2 regions of the Streptomyces sp. NPDC001507 genome follow, and region 2 is predicted to be linked to the other one. Evidence: riboswitches for the same ligand, from Rfam matches in the RefSeq annotation. Region 2 holds a riboswitch; the other holds the start of a gene.

Region 1 (6,507 bases), on a different contig from region 2:
AAGCCGACCCTGTCGTAGGCCTGGGCCAGGGTCTCGGCCGCGACGGCCCGCGCCTTCTCGGCACCCTTGGCGAGGATCGAGTCGAGGGTCTCCGCGTCGTCCAGGTACTGCTGGGTGCGCTCCCGGAACGGGGTGACGAAGTCGACCATGATCTCGGCGAGGTCCGTCTTGAGCGCGCCGTACATCTTGCCCTCGTACTCCCGCTCCAGCTCGGCGATCGACTTGCCGGTGAGGGTGGAGTGGATGGTCAGGAGGTTGGAGACGCCCGGCTTGTTCTGCGCGTCGTAGCGGATCACGGTCTCCGTGTCGGTGACCGCGCTCTTGACCTTCTTCGCGGTCGCCTTCGGGTCGTCGAGCAGGTTGATGAGGCCCTTCGGCGTGGACGCCGACTTGCTCATCTTGATCGTCGGGTCCTGGAGGTCGTAGATCTTCGCCGTCTCCTTGAGGATGTACGGCTTCGGGATGGTGAAGGTCGCGCCGAACCGGCCGTTGAAGCGCTCGGCGAGGTCGCGGGTGAGCTCGACGTGCTGGCGCTGGTCCTCGCCGACCGGCACCTCGTTGGCCTGGTAGAGCAGGATGTCCGCGACCTGGAGGATGGGGTACGTGAACAGGCCGACGCTCGCGCGGTCGGCGCCCTGCTTGGCGGCCTTGTCCTTGAACTGGGTCATCCGGCCGGCCTCGCCGAAGCCGGTGAGGCAGTTCATGACCCAGGCGAGCTGGGCGTGCTCCGGGACGTGGCTCTGCACGAAGAGGGTGCAGCGGTCCGGGTCCAGGCCGGCCGCGAGCAGCTGGGCGGCGGCGAGCCGGGTGTTGGCGCGCAGGTCGGCGGGGTCCTGCGGGACCGTGATCGCGTGCAGGTCGACGACCATGTAGAAGGCGTCGTGGGTCTCCTGGAGGGCTACCCACTGGCGGACGGCGCCGAGGTAGTTGCCCAGGTGGAACGAGCCGGCGGTGGGCTGGATGCCGGAGAGCACGCGGGGTCGATCAGAGGCCATGCTCACCATTCTCTCAGAGGGCGAGGGTGGGAACGGCCCCTCGGGTGGGGGGTGGTTTCGGGGCGCGGGGGACTGCGGGTCGGTGGGGGCCGTTCGCGCAGTCCCCCGCGCCCCTTTCAGGGGCGCTGCCCCTGACCGGCGCTGATCAGCCCAGGTCGATCTCCGGGTACAGCGGGAAGCCGGCGACCAGGTCCGTCGCGCGCTGGGCGATCTCCGTGGAGACCTTCTCGTCGAGGACGTGGGAGGCCTTGCTCGGCACGCCGGACTTCGTCGTGCCCGGCTCGGTCGTGGTCAGGACGCGGTCGATCAGGCCCGCGACCTCGTCCATCTCCGCCGTGCCGAGGCCGCGGGTGGTGAGGGCCGGGGTGCCGATGCGGATGCCGGAGGTGTACCAGGCGCCGTTCGGGTCGGCGGGGATCGCGTTGCGGTTGGTGACGATGCCGGAGTCGAGGAGGGCGGACTCGGCCTGGCGGCCGGTGAGGCCGTACGACGTCTCGACGTCGATCAGGTTGAGGTGGTTGTCGGTGCCGCCGGTGACCAGGGTGGCGCCCCGGCGCATCAGGCCCTCGGCCAGCGCGCGCGAGTTGTCGACGATGCGCTGGGCGTAGTCCCGGAAGGCGGGCTGCCGCGCCTCGGCGAGGGCGACGGCCTTGGCGGCCATGACGTGCGGGAGCGGGCCGCCGAGGACCATCGGGCAGCCGCGGTCGACCTGGTCCTTGAGGGAGTCGTCGCACAGGACCATGCCGCCGCGCGGGCCGCGCAGCGACTTGTGGGTGGTGGTGGTGACGATCTGGGCGTGCGGGACCGGGTCGAAGTCACCGGTCAGGACCTTGCCGGCGACCAGACCGGCGAAGTGGGCCATGTCGACCATCAGCGTGGCGCCGACCTCGTCGGCGATCTCCCGCATGATCCGGAAGTTCACCAGGCGGGGGTACGCCGAGTAGCCGGCGACGATGATCAGCGGCTTGAAGTCGCGGGCCTGGGCGCGCAGCGCGTCGTAGTCGATCAGGCCGGTGGCCGGGTCGGTGCCGTAGGAGCGCTGGTCGAACATCTTTCCTGAGATGTTCGGGCGGAAGCCGTGCGTGAGGTGGCCGCCGGCGTCCAGGGACATGCCGAGCATCCGCTGGTTGCCGAAGGCCTGGCGCAGCTCGGCCCAGTCCGCCTCGGAGAGGTCGTTGACCTGGCGGGCGCCGGTCTTCTGGAGGAAGGGGACCTCGACGCGGTCGGCGAGGACGGCCCAGAAGGCGACCAGGTTGGCGTCGATGCCGGAGTGCGGCTGGACGTAGGCGTGCCGGGCGCCGAACAGCTCGCGGGCGTGCTCGGCGGCGAGCGCCTCGACGGTGTCGACGTTGCGGCAGCCGGCGTAGAAGCGGCGGCCGACCGTGCCCTCGGCGTACTTGTCGCTGAACCAGTTGCCCATCGCGAGCAGGGTCGCCGGGGAGGCGTAGTTCTCGGAGGCGATCAGCTTGAGCATCTCGCGCTGGTCGGCGACCTCCTGGCCGATGGCGTCGGCGACCCGCGGCTCGACGGCACGGATCACGTCGAGGGCGGCGCGGTAGGCGGTGGACTCGGTGGACAGGGGCGCGGACTTGTCTGACATTCGGGACCTCCGGACATGGCGTTCGGCATTCACGGTTCGGCCCAGGCGCACGGCACTCGGTCACGACGCAGGCCGCTCCCCGATGGTCGGTCCCATCCCAGCGCGCCAGTCACGGCCCGTGGATCACATTACCGGGCACGCCGGGCCCGGGGGCCGTGGCGTCCACCAGTCGGGCAGGGGCAGGAGGTAGGAAAGGGGGCAATCCCGCCGCGTCCCCTGGAGTCGCCGTGACCACTACGGAAGCCCTCGTCGCCGCCGCCGACGCGCACAGCGCGCACACCTACGACCCGCTTCCGGTGGTGATCGCGACGGCCGACGGCGCCTGGATGACGGACGTCGAGGGGCGCCGGTACCTGGACTTCCTGGCCGGCTACTCGGCGCTGAACTTCGGGCACGGCCACCCCCGCCTGGTCGCGGCGGCGAAGGCGCAGCTGGAGCGGGTGACGCTGACGTCGCGGGCGTTCCACCACGACCGGTTCGCAGCGTTCTGCACGGAGCTGGCCGAGCTGTGCGGGATGGAGATGGTGCTGCCGATGAACACCGGCGTGGAGGCCGTGGAGACGGCGGTGAAGACCGCCCGGAAGTGGGGGTACCGGGTCAAGGGCGTGCCGGCGGAGATGGCGAAGGTCGTGGTGGCGGGCGGGAACTTCCACGGCCGTACGACGACCGTGATCAGCTTCTCCACGGATCCGGAGGCACGGGCGGACTACGGGCCGTACACCCCGGGCTTCGAGATCGTGCCGTACGGCGACCTGACCGCGATGCGGGCGGCGGTGACCGAGAACACGGTCGCGGTGCTGCTGGAGCCGATCCAGGGCGAGTCGGGAGTGATCGTGCCGCCGGAGGGCTACCTGGCCGGGGTGCGGGAACTGACCCGCGAGCGGGACGTGCTGTTCGTCGCGGACGAGATCCAGTCCGGGCTGGGCCGGACCGGGCGGACGTTCGCGTGCGAGCACGAGGGGGTCGTACCGGACGTGTACGTCCTCGGGAAGGCGCTGGGCGGCGGGGTGCTGCCGGTGTCCGCGGTGGTGGCGAACGCCGAGGTGCTCGGGGTGTTCCGGCCCGGCGAGCACGGGTCCACCTTCGGCGGCAACCCGCTGGCCTGCGCGGTGGCTCTGGAGGTGATCGCGATGCTGCGGACCGGGGAGTTCCAGGAGCGGGCGGCCGAACTGGGGGACCTGCTGCACCGGCGGCTGGCGGAGATGACCGGGAGCGGACGGGTGACGGCGGTACGGGGGCGGGGGCTGTGGGCGGGGGTGGACGTGGATCCGGAGGCGGGCTCGGGGCGGGCGGTGGCGGAGCGGCTGATGGAGCGGGGGGTGCTGGTGAAGGAGACGCACGGGGTGACGGTGCGGGTGGCTCCGCCGCTGGTCGTGGCGGAGGAGGATCTGGAGTGGGGGATTGAGCAGTTGTGGGCGGTGCTGAGTGCGTAAGGGGGTGCCGCCGGAGGTCTGACGGCGGGTGCCGCGCCGTCGTGGCTTGTCGCGCAGTTCCTCCCCCGGCCGAAGGCCGGGGGAGCCCCCAGCGCCCCCTAGGCAGGCAGAATCACGTGCGGCAGGAAGCGGGCGTAGTCATCCGTCACCAGGCCCTGTGACTCGCGGATGCCCAGGCCCGCCGCCTCCTCCCCCACCACCCAGGCGCCCAGCAGCACGTGGTTGCCGTCGAAGTCGGGGAGCGGGGCCAGTTCCTGGTAGCAGCAGGGCTCGTCGCGGACGACGGGCTTCGCGCCCGGCGCGTGAACGCGCACGCCCGCGCCCTCGCGGCCCAGCAGCGGCTTGCTGACGTATCCGCGGGTGGCCGCCAGCTCCCTCGGTCCGTCGAGGTAGGCCGGGAGCAGGTTCGGGTGGCCCGGATACAGCTCCCAGAGGATCGCCAGCAGGGCCTTGTTGCTGAGCAGCATCTTCCAGGCGGGCTCGATCCACATCGTGGTGCCGGTGCCGCCGCCGTTGTCGAGGGTGTCGAGGACGTGGGCGGCGAAGGCGTCGGTGGTGAGCCACTCCCACGGATAGAGCTTGAAGCAGCTGCGGATGAACCGGAGCCGGTTGTCGACGAAGCGGCCGGAGAGGGTGTCCCAGCCGATCTCCTCCATGGGGATCCAGTCGGTGACGAGGCCCGCCTGGTCCGCCGTCTCCTTGAGGTACGCGACCGTCATCAGGTCCTCGCCGAGTTCGTCGGCGGACGAGTGGGCGAAGTGCAGCGGGGCGCCGGACGGGAGGAGGGGGGCCTGTTTCCGCCAGCCGGCGACCAGGCGTTCGTGGAGGCTGTTCCACTGGTCGGCGCCCGGGAAGCGGTCCTCCATCCAGAACCACTGCGCCGACGCGGCCTCCACCAGGGAGGTGGGCGTGTCGGCGTTGTACTCCAGGAGCTTCGCCGGACCGGTGCCGTCGTAGCGCAGGTCGAAGCGGCCGTAGAGGGAGGGGAGTTCGGCGCGGCGGTGCCAGGACTCGGTGACGGCCGCCGCGACGCGCGGGTCGGTGATGCCCAGGTCGGCGAAACGGTTCTCCTTGACCATGCGGTCCGCCGCCGCCAGGCACATGGCGTGCAGTTCCTCGACGGTCTCCTCCAGCGCCTCCACCTCGTCGAGGGTGAAGGCGTAGTAGGCGCTCTCGTCCCAGTACGGGCGCAGGGTGCCGTCGGGGTGGCGGGTGAGGGGGTAGATCAGACCCTGCTCCTCGACGGTCCGCTGCCAGCCGGGGCGGGGTTCGGTCGTACGGCGTTCCACGTGCGGTCAGCCGCCGGAGCTGCCGTGCTCGCCGCCGAAGCCGCCCCGCTTGACGCCGCGGCCGCCGCCGGAGGAGCCGCCCGAACCGCTGCGCGGCTTGGTGAAGGAGCCGCCGCTGACCCAGCCGCCCTGCTTCTTGCCGCCGTAGTAGTAGCCCGCGTCGACGGCGGACTTGGCCGAGGTGCAGTTCTTGTCGGAGACCACCTGGTAGCCCTTGGCCGCGGTGTAGCTGTCGCGGTCGACGCAGCGCTTGTCGGGATCGGCGGAGCAGGAGGTCAGGGCGGCGGCCAGCAGGCCCATGCCACCGAGGACGACCGTGCCCGAGCGCAGTTGCCGGCGCGCGTCCGCCATGTTCGTTCTCCCCCGTGCGATGCGATGTCCGGCGAAAGCTTAGACGAGCGGTTTCGAGCCACCACCGGACGGCTCTGAATTGTCATGCACAGGTAAGAAAAACATGTGAAGTCGCCGGGTCCCCGTCGGCGCGCCACGTCCTGCCGGTACCGTCCTGCTGCCCGTAGGTGAACGATCAACTTCGAATTCTACGCGCGCAGAACGACTCGTGACGCACCACCCGCACCGCCATCCCTCTCGCACCCCCCACCGATGGAGGAATGACAGATGCCCGGCTTCGCCGTACCGCGCCGCACACTCACCACGGCTCTGACCGTGCTCGGCCTGCTCACCGCCGGTGCCGCCGTCCAGGCCACCGGCGCCGCGACCCCAGCGCACGCGGCCACCACCTACAAGGTCCTGTTCGACGACGGCCACGCCGAGGAGGCCGGCAACGCGGACTGGATCATCTCCACCAGCAAGCCCGACCCGCTCGCCCAGGACTCCTCCCCGTCCTCGGACAAGGACTGGACCGGCGCGCTGTCGTCGTGGGGCATCGCCCTGCAGAAGACCGGCGACTACAGCCTGAAGACCGCGACGAGCGCCCTCACGTACGGGGGTTCGTCGACGACCGACCTGTCGAAGTTCGACGCGCTGGTGCTCCCCGAGCCCAACACCAAGTTCACCACCGCCGAGAAGACGGCGATCATGAACTTCGTGAAGGCCGGCGGCGGGCTGTTCATGATCTCCGACCACACCGGGGCCGACCGCAACAACGACGGCTACGACGCGGTCGAGATCCTCAACGACCTGATGACCAACAACAGCGTCGACTCGACCGACCCGTTCGGCTTCTCGAT
Region 2 (6,507 bases):
ATCCCTCCGTTGGCTGTCCGTGAGCCATTCGAAGTGGTCCACGAGCCGAGCCGCCGCCCTCCGGCCCTCCTCTCTGGTCGCCGCCAGCAGCAGATGGCCCTCGACCTGGGCGACCAGCGCCCGTTCCTCCCCTCGTGCCGTCATCGTGCGGTCAACTCCTCGTCCACGGTGGCATGGTGCAGGTCGAACGCGGGTGACTCGCTGCGGATCTGCGGCAGGGTGACGAAGTTGTGGCGCGGGGGCGGGCACGACGTCGCCCACTCCAGGGAGGCGAAGCCGGAGAGCGCCAGGCCCGTGATCCACATGTCGGCCCCGATCCCCGGAGTGCGCACCGCGTCCGAGAGCGGGGCGTAGGCGAACCAGCCGAAGTCCGCCGCGCCCTGGGGGGTGAGGAAGCCGCCGACCGCGATGGTCGAGCCGAGCAGGTAGAGCCAGTAGGCCAGCATGTTCAGGCGCGGGAAGGCCACGTCCGGGGCGCCGATCTGGAGCGGCATGATCCAGTTCGCGAAGCCGGCGAACAGCGGCGTCGCGAACATCAGCAGCATGATCGTGCCGCCTTCACCACGCCCGAACTCCTGGACGCCACAGCGGAGTTGCTGGACAACTGGACGCTCGGGGCGCGCGAGTCGGCGGCCCTGGCCGAGCTGCTCGCCGACGCGAAGGGGCTACGGGCCGCCGGCCAGGTCACCGACCGGCTGGGCCGCACCGGTCAGGCGTACGTCCTCGACGAGGGCGCCGGCGGACGGCGGATGCTGATCCTGGACCCCGCCACCGGTGCCGTACTCGGCCTGGAGACCACGTTCACCCGGGACGACCCCGAATACGGGGTGCACGCCGGGGACGTCATGGAGTACCGCGCCTGGCTGCGCTGACCCTCACGCCCCGAGCTGCCGGGCGGCCGCCGCCACCGTCTGCTCCAGCAGCACGGCGATCGTCATCGGGCCGACCCCGCCCGGCACCGGCGTGATCAGCGAGGCCTGCTCGACGGCGGTGTCGAAGTCGACGTCACCGACGTTGCCCTCGTTGTAGCCGGCGTCGAGCACGACCGCGCCCGGCTTGAGGTCCCGGCCCCCGATCAGCCGGGGCCGGCCGACGGCCGCGACCACGATGTCCGCCTCACGGACGACCGCCGACAGGTCCCGGGTGCGGGAGTGGCAGTAGGTGACGGTGGCGTCGCGCGCGAGCAGCAGCATGCCGGCCGGCTTGCCCAGGATCGCGCTGCGGCCCACGACCACCGCCCGCTTCCCGGCCGGGTTCACGTCGTACGCGTCGAGCAGGCGCAGCATGCCGCCGGGGGTGCAGGAGACGAAGCCCGGCAGGCCGAAGCTCATCGTCGCGAACGACGCGAAGGTCACGCCGTCCACGTCCTTCTCCGGCGCGATCGCCTCGAACGCGGCCCGCTCGTCGATGTGTTCGCCGACCGGGTGCTGGAGCAGGATGCCGTGCACCGCCGGGTCGGCCGACAACTCCCGGAGCTTGCCGACGAGTTCGGCGGTGGTCGTGGTGGCGGGCAGGGCCACGTGACGGGAGGCGATGCCCGCCTTGCGGCTGCGGTTCTGCTTCATCCGGACGTAGGTGACGGAGGCGGGGTCCTCGCCGACCAGCACGGTCGCCAGACACGGCGTGACACCGGTCCGTGCGGTGAGGTCGGCGGCCTGCTGCGCGGTCTCCTCGACGATCCGGCGGGCGACGGCGGTTCCGTCCATGAGGCGGGCCTGGGTCATGCGGCACTCCTGAGCTGGTTCGACCTTGATCGCCCAGGCGCACGGCAACGACAGTGCGGGCCGCTCCCCGGTGGTGCTCCACCTCAGCGCCAGTCACGGCCCGCCCTCAGGGTAACCGAGACGCTCGGCGTCTCCGGCGGCGGGCGTGGCCCAGCGCCGCCCGCGCCGAGAAGGTCCAGGTCAGCCGCGAGCCGACCTGGACCCTCTCAGTCCTGGTGACTACTCGTCCCATGCCTGGATCATGATCTGTTCGGCGATCTTGCCGTCGCGCAGCGTGATCATCGACTCGGCGAGCACCCGGACCCCGTCCTCGTACTCGCAGGACTCGCTGAAGGCGGCCTTGTCGCCCTGGACGATGCACTGGTCCAGCGTGTGCGTCATGTCGCGGCTGTAGACGTCGTCCAGCATCGCGGCGATGTCCTGGCGGCCGTGCAGGACCTTGGGGTGGCTGGGCTGGGTGTTGCGGTCGATGATGCGGATCTCCGCGTCGTCCGCGTAGAGCGCCAGAAGGGTGTTCCCGGTGTTCCCCTCTATGCCCCGGCGCAGCGTCTCGGCGTCGAACGTGGAACCGGTCGCGGTGCCCATGGTGACCTCCTGCGGGAGCCCGCGGCCCGATGCGGAGCGGGCCGCGCGAGCCCCTCACATCGAGCGTCCCCCGCGCCGCCGGGCTCGGCAAGCGCAGGCCGCGCGCTCCGCCTTGCGGGTGAGGCGGACCGGCTGCCCGTGTCCGGCCCGGTGCCGGGGCCGTTGCTGAGGACATGATCTCAACACGACGTATCGTCGCCGCCGTCGGCCTTGCCGTCGGGGTCACCGGCCTCGCCGCGCCGCTGGCGAACGCGGCCGACGCGGGCGCGCAGCACCCCGGGAAGCTCACCGCGCTCGGCGTGCTCGACTCGGTCTCCCGCAGCGACATCCCTGCGGAGTACCGGGGCAGGATGCCGAAGGTCTCGGAGCAGGTGCAGGGGCTGAACGGACTCCACAAACTCGGCGAACTGCACCAGGTCACCGACCTGGCCGCGCCCGCCACGGGGCTGCTGCCGGGCATCGAAGCCTGACCGCGCCGCACACCGAGGGGCCGTCCCGGCAGGGGCGGCCCTTCTCGTTGCCCCCGTCGTTGCCGGCGCTCAGTGCTCCGAGGCCAGGAACTGGGTCGCCGCCAGCTCCGCGTACAGCGGGTCCGCGGCCACCAGCTCCCGGTGCGTGCCCACCGCACGGACCCGGCCCGCGTCCATGACGACGATCCGGTCCGCCATGGTCACCGTCGACAGCCGGTGCGCGACCACCAAAACCGTGGTCGACCGTGCCACGTCGGCGACGGTGTCCCGGAGCGCCGCCTCGTTCACCGCGTCCAGCTGCGAGGTGGCCTCGTCCAGGAGGAGCAGCCGCGGCCGGCGCAGCAACGCCCTTGCGATCGCCACCCGTTGGCGCTCGCCGCCGGACAGCTTGGTCCCGCGATGGCCGACCAGCGTCTCAAGACCCTGCGGCAGCCGGGCGACCAGACCGTCGAGCCTGGTCGTCTTCACCACCCGCGTGACCGCGTCCTCGTCCGCCTCCGGGTTGCCGAGCAGCAGGTTGTCCTTCAGCGACCCCGACAGCACCGGTGCGTCCTGCTCGACGTACCCGATGGCCGAACGCAGCAGCGGCAGCTCCCAGTCGGCGACCGGACGGCCGTCCACGGCGATCGTGCCGGACTCCGGGTCGTAGAACCGCTCGATCAGCGAGAACACGGTGGTCTTGCCCGCGCCGGACGGCCCGACGAACGCCGTCATGCCCCGCGCGGGGACGTCGAAGCTGACCCCGTGGTGGACGTACGGCAGGTCGTCGGCGTAGCGGAACCGTACGTCGGTGAAGGCGACCGAGGCGGGTTCGGCGCCGGCGGACGGCAACTCGGCGGGCCGGGACGGGAGTTCGGCGGGCAGCCGCAGCGCCTCCTGGATCCGGGCGAGCGCGCCGGCGCCGGTCTGGTACTGGGTGATCGCCCCGACGACCTGCTGGATGGGCTGCAGCAGATAGAAGACGTAGAGCAGGAACGCCACCAGCGTGCCCACCCCGATCGCACCGGTCGCCACCCGGGCACCGCCCACCGCGAGCACGGTGATGAACGCCAGCTGCATCGCGAGCCCCGCCGTGTTGCCCGCCGCGGCCGACCACTTGGCGGCCCGCACGCTCTGCCGCCAGGACTCCTCGGCGGCCTCGTGCAGGACGAGTTCCTCCCGGTGCTCGGCGCCGGACGCCTTCACCGTGCGCAGCGCGCCCAGGACCCGTTCCAGCGAGGCTCCCATCACCCCGACCGCGTCCTGTGCCCGGCGGCTCGCCCGGTTGATGCGCGGCACGATCGTGCCCACCACCGTGCCCGCCGCGGCGATCACGACGAGGGTGACGCCGAGCAGCACGGGATCGACCACCCCCATCATCACCACGGTGGCGACCAGGGTGAGCCCGCCGGTGCCGAGCGCGACCAGCGAGTCCGTCGTGACCTCGCGCAGCAGGGTGGTGTCCGAGGTGATCCGCGCCATCAGGTCACCGGGTTCGGTCCGGTCCACCGCGGTGATCCGCAGCCTGAGCAGGTAGGACGAGAGGGTGCGCCGTGCCCCGAGCACCACCGACTCGGCGGTGCGCCGCAGCACGTACGAACCCAGCGCGCCCAGCGCGGCGTTGGCGACCACCAGCGCCGCCATCGCGAGCAACTTGCCCGTGATGGAACGGTCGTGGGACAGGTCGTCGATCAACCCCCGCGCCACCAGCGGCAGCAGCAGCCCGGTCGCGCCCGTCACCAGCGAGAGCGCGGCACCGGTCAACAGGGCCCGGCGGTGCGGCCGCACGTAGGAGAGGAGCAGCCGGAACACGGGCTCTTTCGGCGGGCTCGTCGGAACTGCGTCTGCGGCGGTCACGGTGCTCCTCGTCCGGGCGGCGGGCGGCGCCCTCCGACGCCCCCAGGCTACGACGGCCGTTCCCGGCCCCGGTGCCCGGTCAGCCACGGGCGGAACCGAGCCTCGCCAGGGTCGCGTCGAGGTCGGCCGGACGCGGCCGGTTGTGGGGCAGCTTCGACAGGACCGCGGCCATCCCGCAGGTGTCGGTGAGCGCCGAGAACACCAGGCCGCCCGCGACCCCGGCCGACAGCACCAGCCAGGCGGGGTGCAGCAGCCCGAGGCCGAGACCCACGAGGACGGCCGACCCGGCGGTGAACCTCACCTGGCGCTCCATGGCCCACGTCGCACGGGACGCACCCCGCGGCCGGTGCAGTTCGTGACCGCGCCCGGCCCAGCCGCGGGTGCCGCCGGTGAGGGTGGCCGCCGGGATGCCGTGCTCGGCGAGGACCGCCCGGGCGCGCTCGGCCCGCGCGCCGGAGGCACACACCAGGAGGAGCTCGCCGTCCGCGGCGCGGAGCGCGGCCGGCGCCCGGTGCAGGGCGTCCAGCGGGATGTTGTGGGCGCCGGGCACATGGCCGGCGGCGTACTCGCCGGGCGTGCGGACGTCGACGACGGTCAGCTCCGCCAGGCGGGCGAGGGCCTGGTCGGGCGTGAGATCCGGGCTCGGGGGAGTGGTGGCCATGGTGGGTGCGATCCTTCCGTGCAGGGATGAGTGAGGGGTTTCGCCCGGCGGGCGGGTAAAATACCCCTACGGGTATGTGAGGAGTGGTGGTCGTGGAGCTGCAGTTCGAGGGCGACGAGCTCAAGTCGGTGCTGAACCGGCTGCGCCGGGCGCAGGGGCAGATCTCCGGCGTGATCAAGATGATCGAGGAGGGCCGCGACTGCGAGGACGTGGTCACCCAGCTCGCCGCCGCCTCACGCGCCCTGGACCGGGCGGGCTTCGCGATCATCGCGACCGGGCTCCAGCAGTGCATCATCGACCCCGCCCGGAGCGGGGCGGACGGTGAGACGACCGCGCAGATGAAGGCGCGGCTGGAGAAGCTGTTCCTGTCGCTGGCCTGAGCCGTTCGGGCAAGTGCCGCGACGTGCCGTCTGCCGGCTGCGGCGCCGTCGTGGCTGGTCGCGCAGTTCCCCGCGCCCCTTCAGGGCGCTGTCGCTGGGCGCGTCAACAGACGGCGTCGGCCAGCATGAACGCGGCCACCGCGAGCAGCGCGTAGGCGAAGAGCCGCTGGAGAGTGCCCGCGGAGAGCCGGGACGCGAGCCGCCTGCCGTCCCAGGCGCCGAGGATCGCGGCCCCGGCGAAGGGGCCCACGGCCGACCAGTCGACGTCCGCCGCCGAACCGGCGCGCGCCGCCAGCGCGGTGAGCGAGTTGATCGTGATGACCAGCAGGCTGGTGCCGACCGCCGCGCGCATCCGCAGCCCCACGACGTTCACCAGCGACGGGACGGCGAGGAAGCCGCCGCCCACCCCGAGCACCCCGGTCACCGCGCCGAGACCGGCGCCCGCCCCGGCCACCCGGGACGCCCGCGCCGGTATCGGCGGCGCCTTGGACGGGGCGGTCGCCGGCCGCAGCATGCGCAGTGCCGCCACGCCGGCGAGCACCGCGAACGCCCCGGTCAGCAGCGCCGCCGGCAGTTGCCGGGAGACCGCTCCGCCAACCGCCGCCGGCACGACCCCGGCCGCCGCGAACACGGCACCGGCCCGCCACCGCACCGCACCCTCGCGGGCGTGCGCGCCGAGTGCGGTGGCCGAGGTGACCGTGACGACGACCAGGCTCGCGGTGGTGGCCGCGGCCGGGGTGAAGCCGAGCAGATAGTCCAGCGCCGGTACGGCCAGCACGCTGCCGCCGCCGCCCAGGGCGCCGAGTGCCAGCCCGGTGACGGCCCCGGCGCCGAGGGCGAGCAGGAGCGCG

The links. A riboswitch is a leader RNA that binds a small molecule or an ion and turns the genes downstream of it on or off. The one in region 2 is predicted to bind ZMP and ZTP.
Region 1: linked by a shared signal. The riboswitch ahead of ACFY0K_RS29675 (glycine hydroxymethyltransferase) and the one ahead of ACFY0K_RS02925 (bifunctional 5,10-methylenetetrahydrofolate dehydrogenase/5,10-methenyltetrahydrofolate cyclohydrolase) in region 2 are both predicted to bind ZMP and ZTP.

What each region holds. Positions count from the first base shown of each region.
Region 1 is NZ_JBIAVV010000009.1:474,378-480,884, reverse strand. It holds gene trpS (tryptophan--tRNA ligase) at 1-995, opposite strand, end outside; gene ACFY0K_RS29675 (glycine hydroxymethyltransferase) at 1,141-2,595, opposite strand; ZMP/ZTP riboswitch at 2,628-2,718, opposite strand; gene rocD (ornithine--oxo-acid transaminase) at 2,823-4,028, shown strand; gene ACFY0K_RS29665 (glutathionylspermidine synthase family protein) at 4,127-5,317, opposite strand; gene ACFY0K_RS29660 (hypothetical protein) at 5,324-5,668, opposite strand; partial or broken gene ACFY0K_RS29655 (hydrolase) at 5,936-6,507, shown strand, end outside.
Region 2 is NZ_JBIAVV010000001.1:623,542-630,048, forward strand. It holds gene ACFY0K_RS02910 (hypothetical protein) at 1-144, opposite strand, end outside; partial or broken gene ACFY0K_RS02915 (cbb3-type cytochrome c oxidase subunit I) at 264-554, opposite strand; partial or broken gene ACFY0K_RS02920 (hypothetical protein) at 558-872, shown strand; gene ACFY0K_RS02925 (bifunctional 5,10-methylenetetrahydrofolate dehydrogenase/5,10-methenyltetrahydrofolate cyclohydrolase) at 876-1,724, opposite strand; ZMP/ZTP riboswitch at 1,749-1,831, opposite strand; gene ACFY0K_RS02930 (nuclear transport factor 2 family protein) at 1,944-2,309, opposite strand; gene ACFY0K_RS02935 (hypothetical protein) at 2,483-2,779, shown strand; gene ACFY0K_RS02940 (ABC transporter ATP-binding protein) at 2,849-4,615, opposite strand; gene ACFY0K_RS02945 (rhodanese-like domain-containing protein) at 4,695-5,276, opposite strand; gene ACFY0K_RS02950 (metal-sensitive transcriptional regulator) at 5,369-5,656, shown strand; gene ACFY0K_RS02955 (sulfite exporter TauE/SafE family protein) at 5,760-6,507, opposite strand, start outside.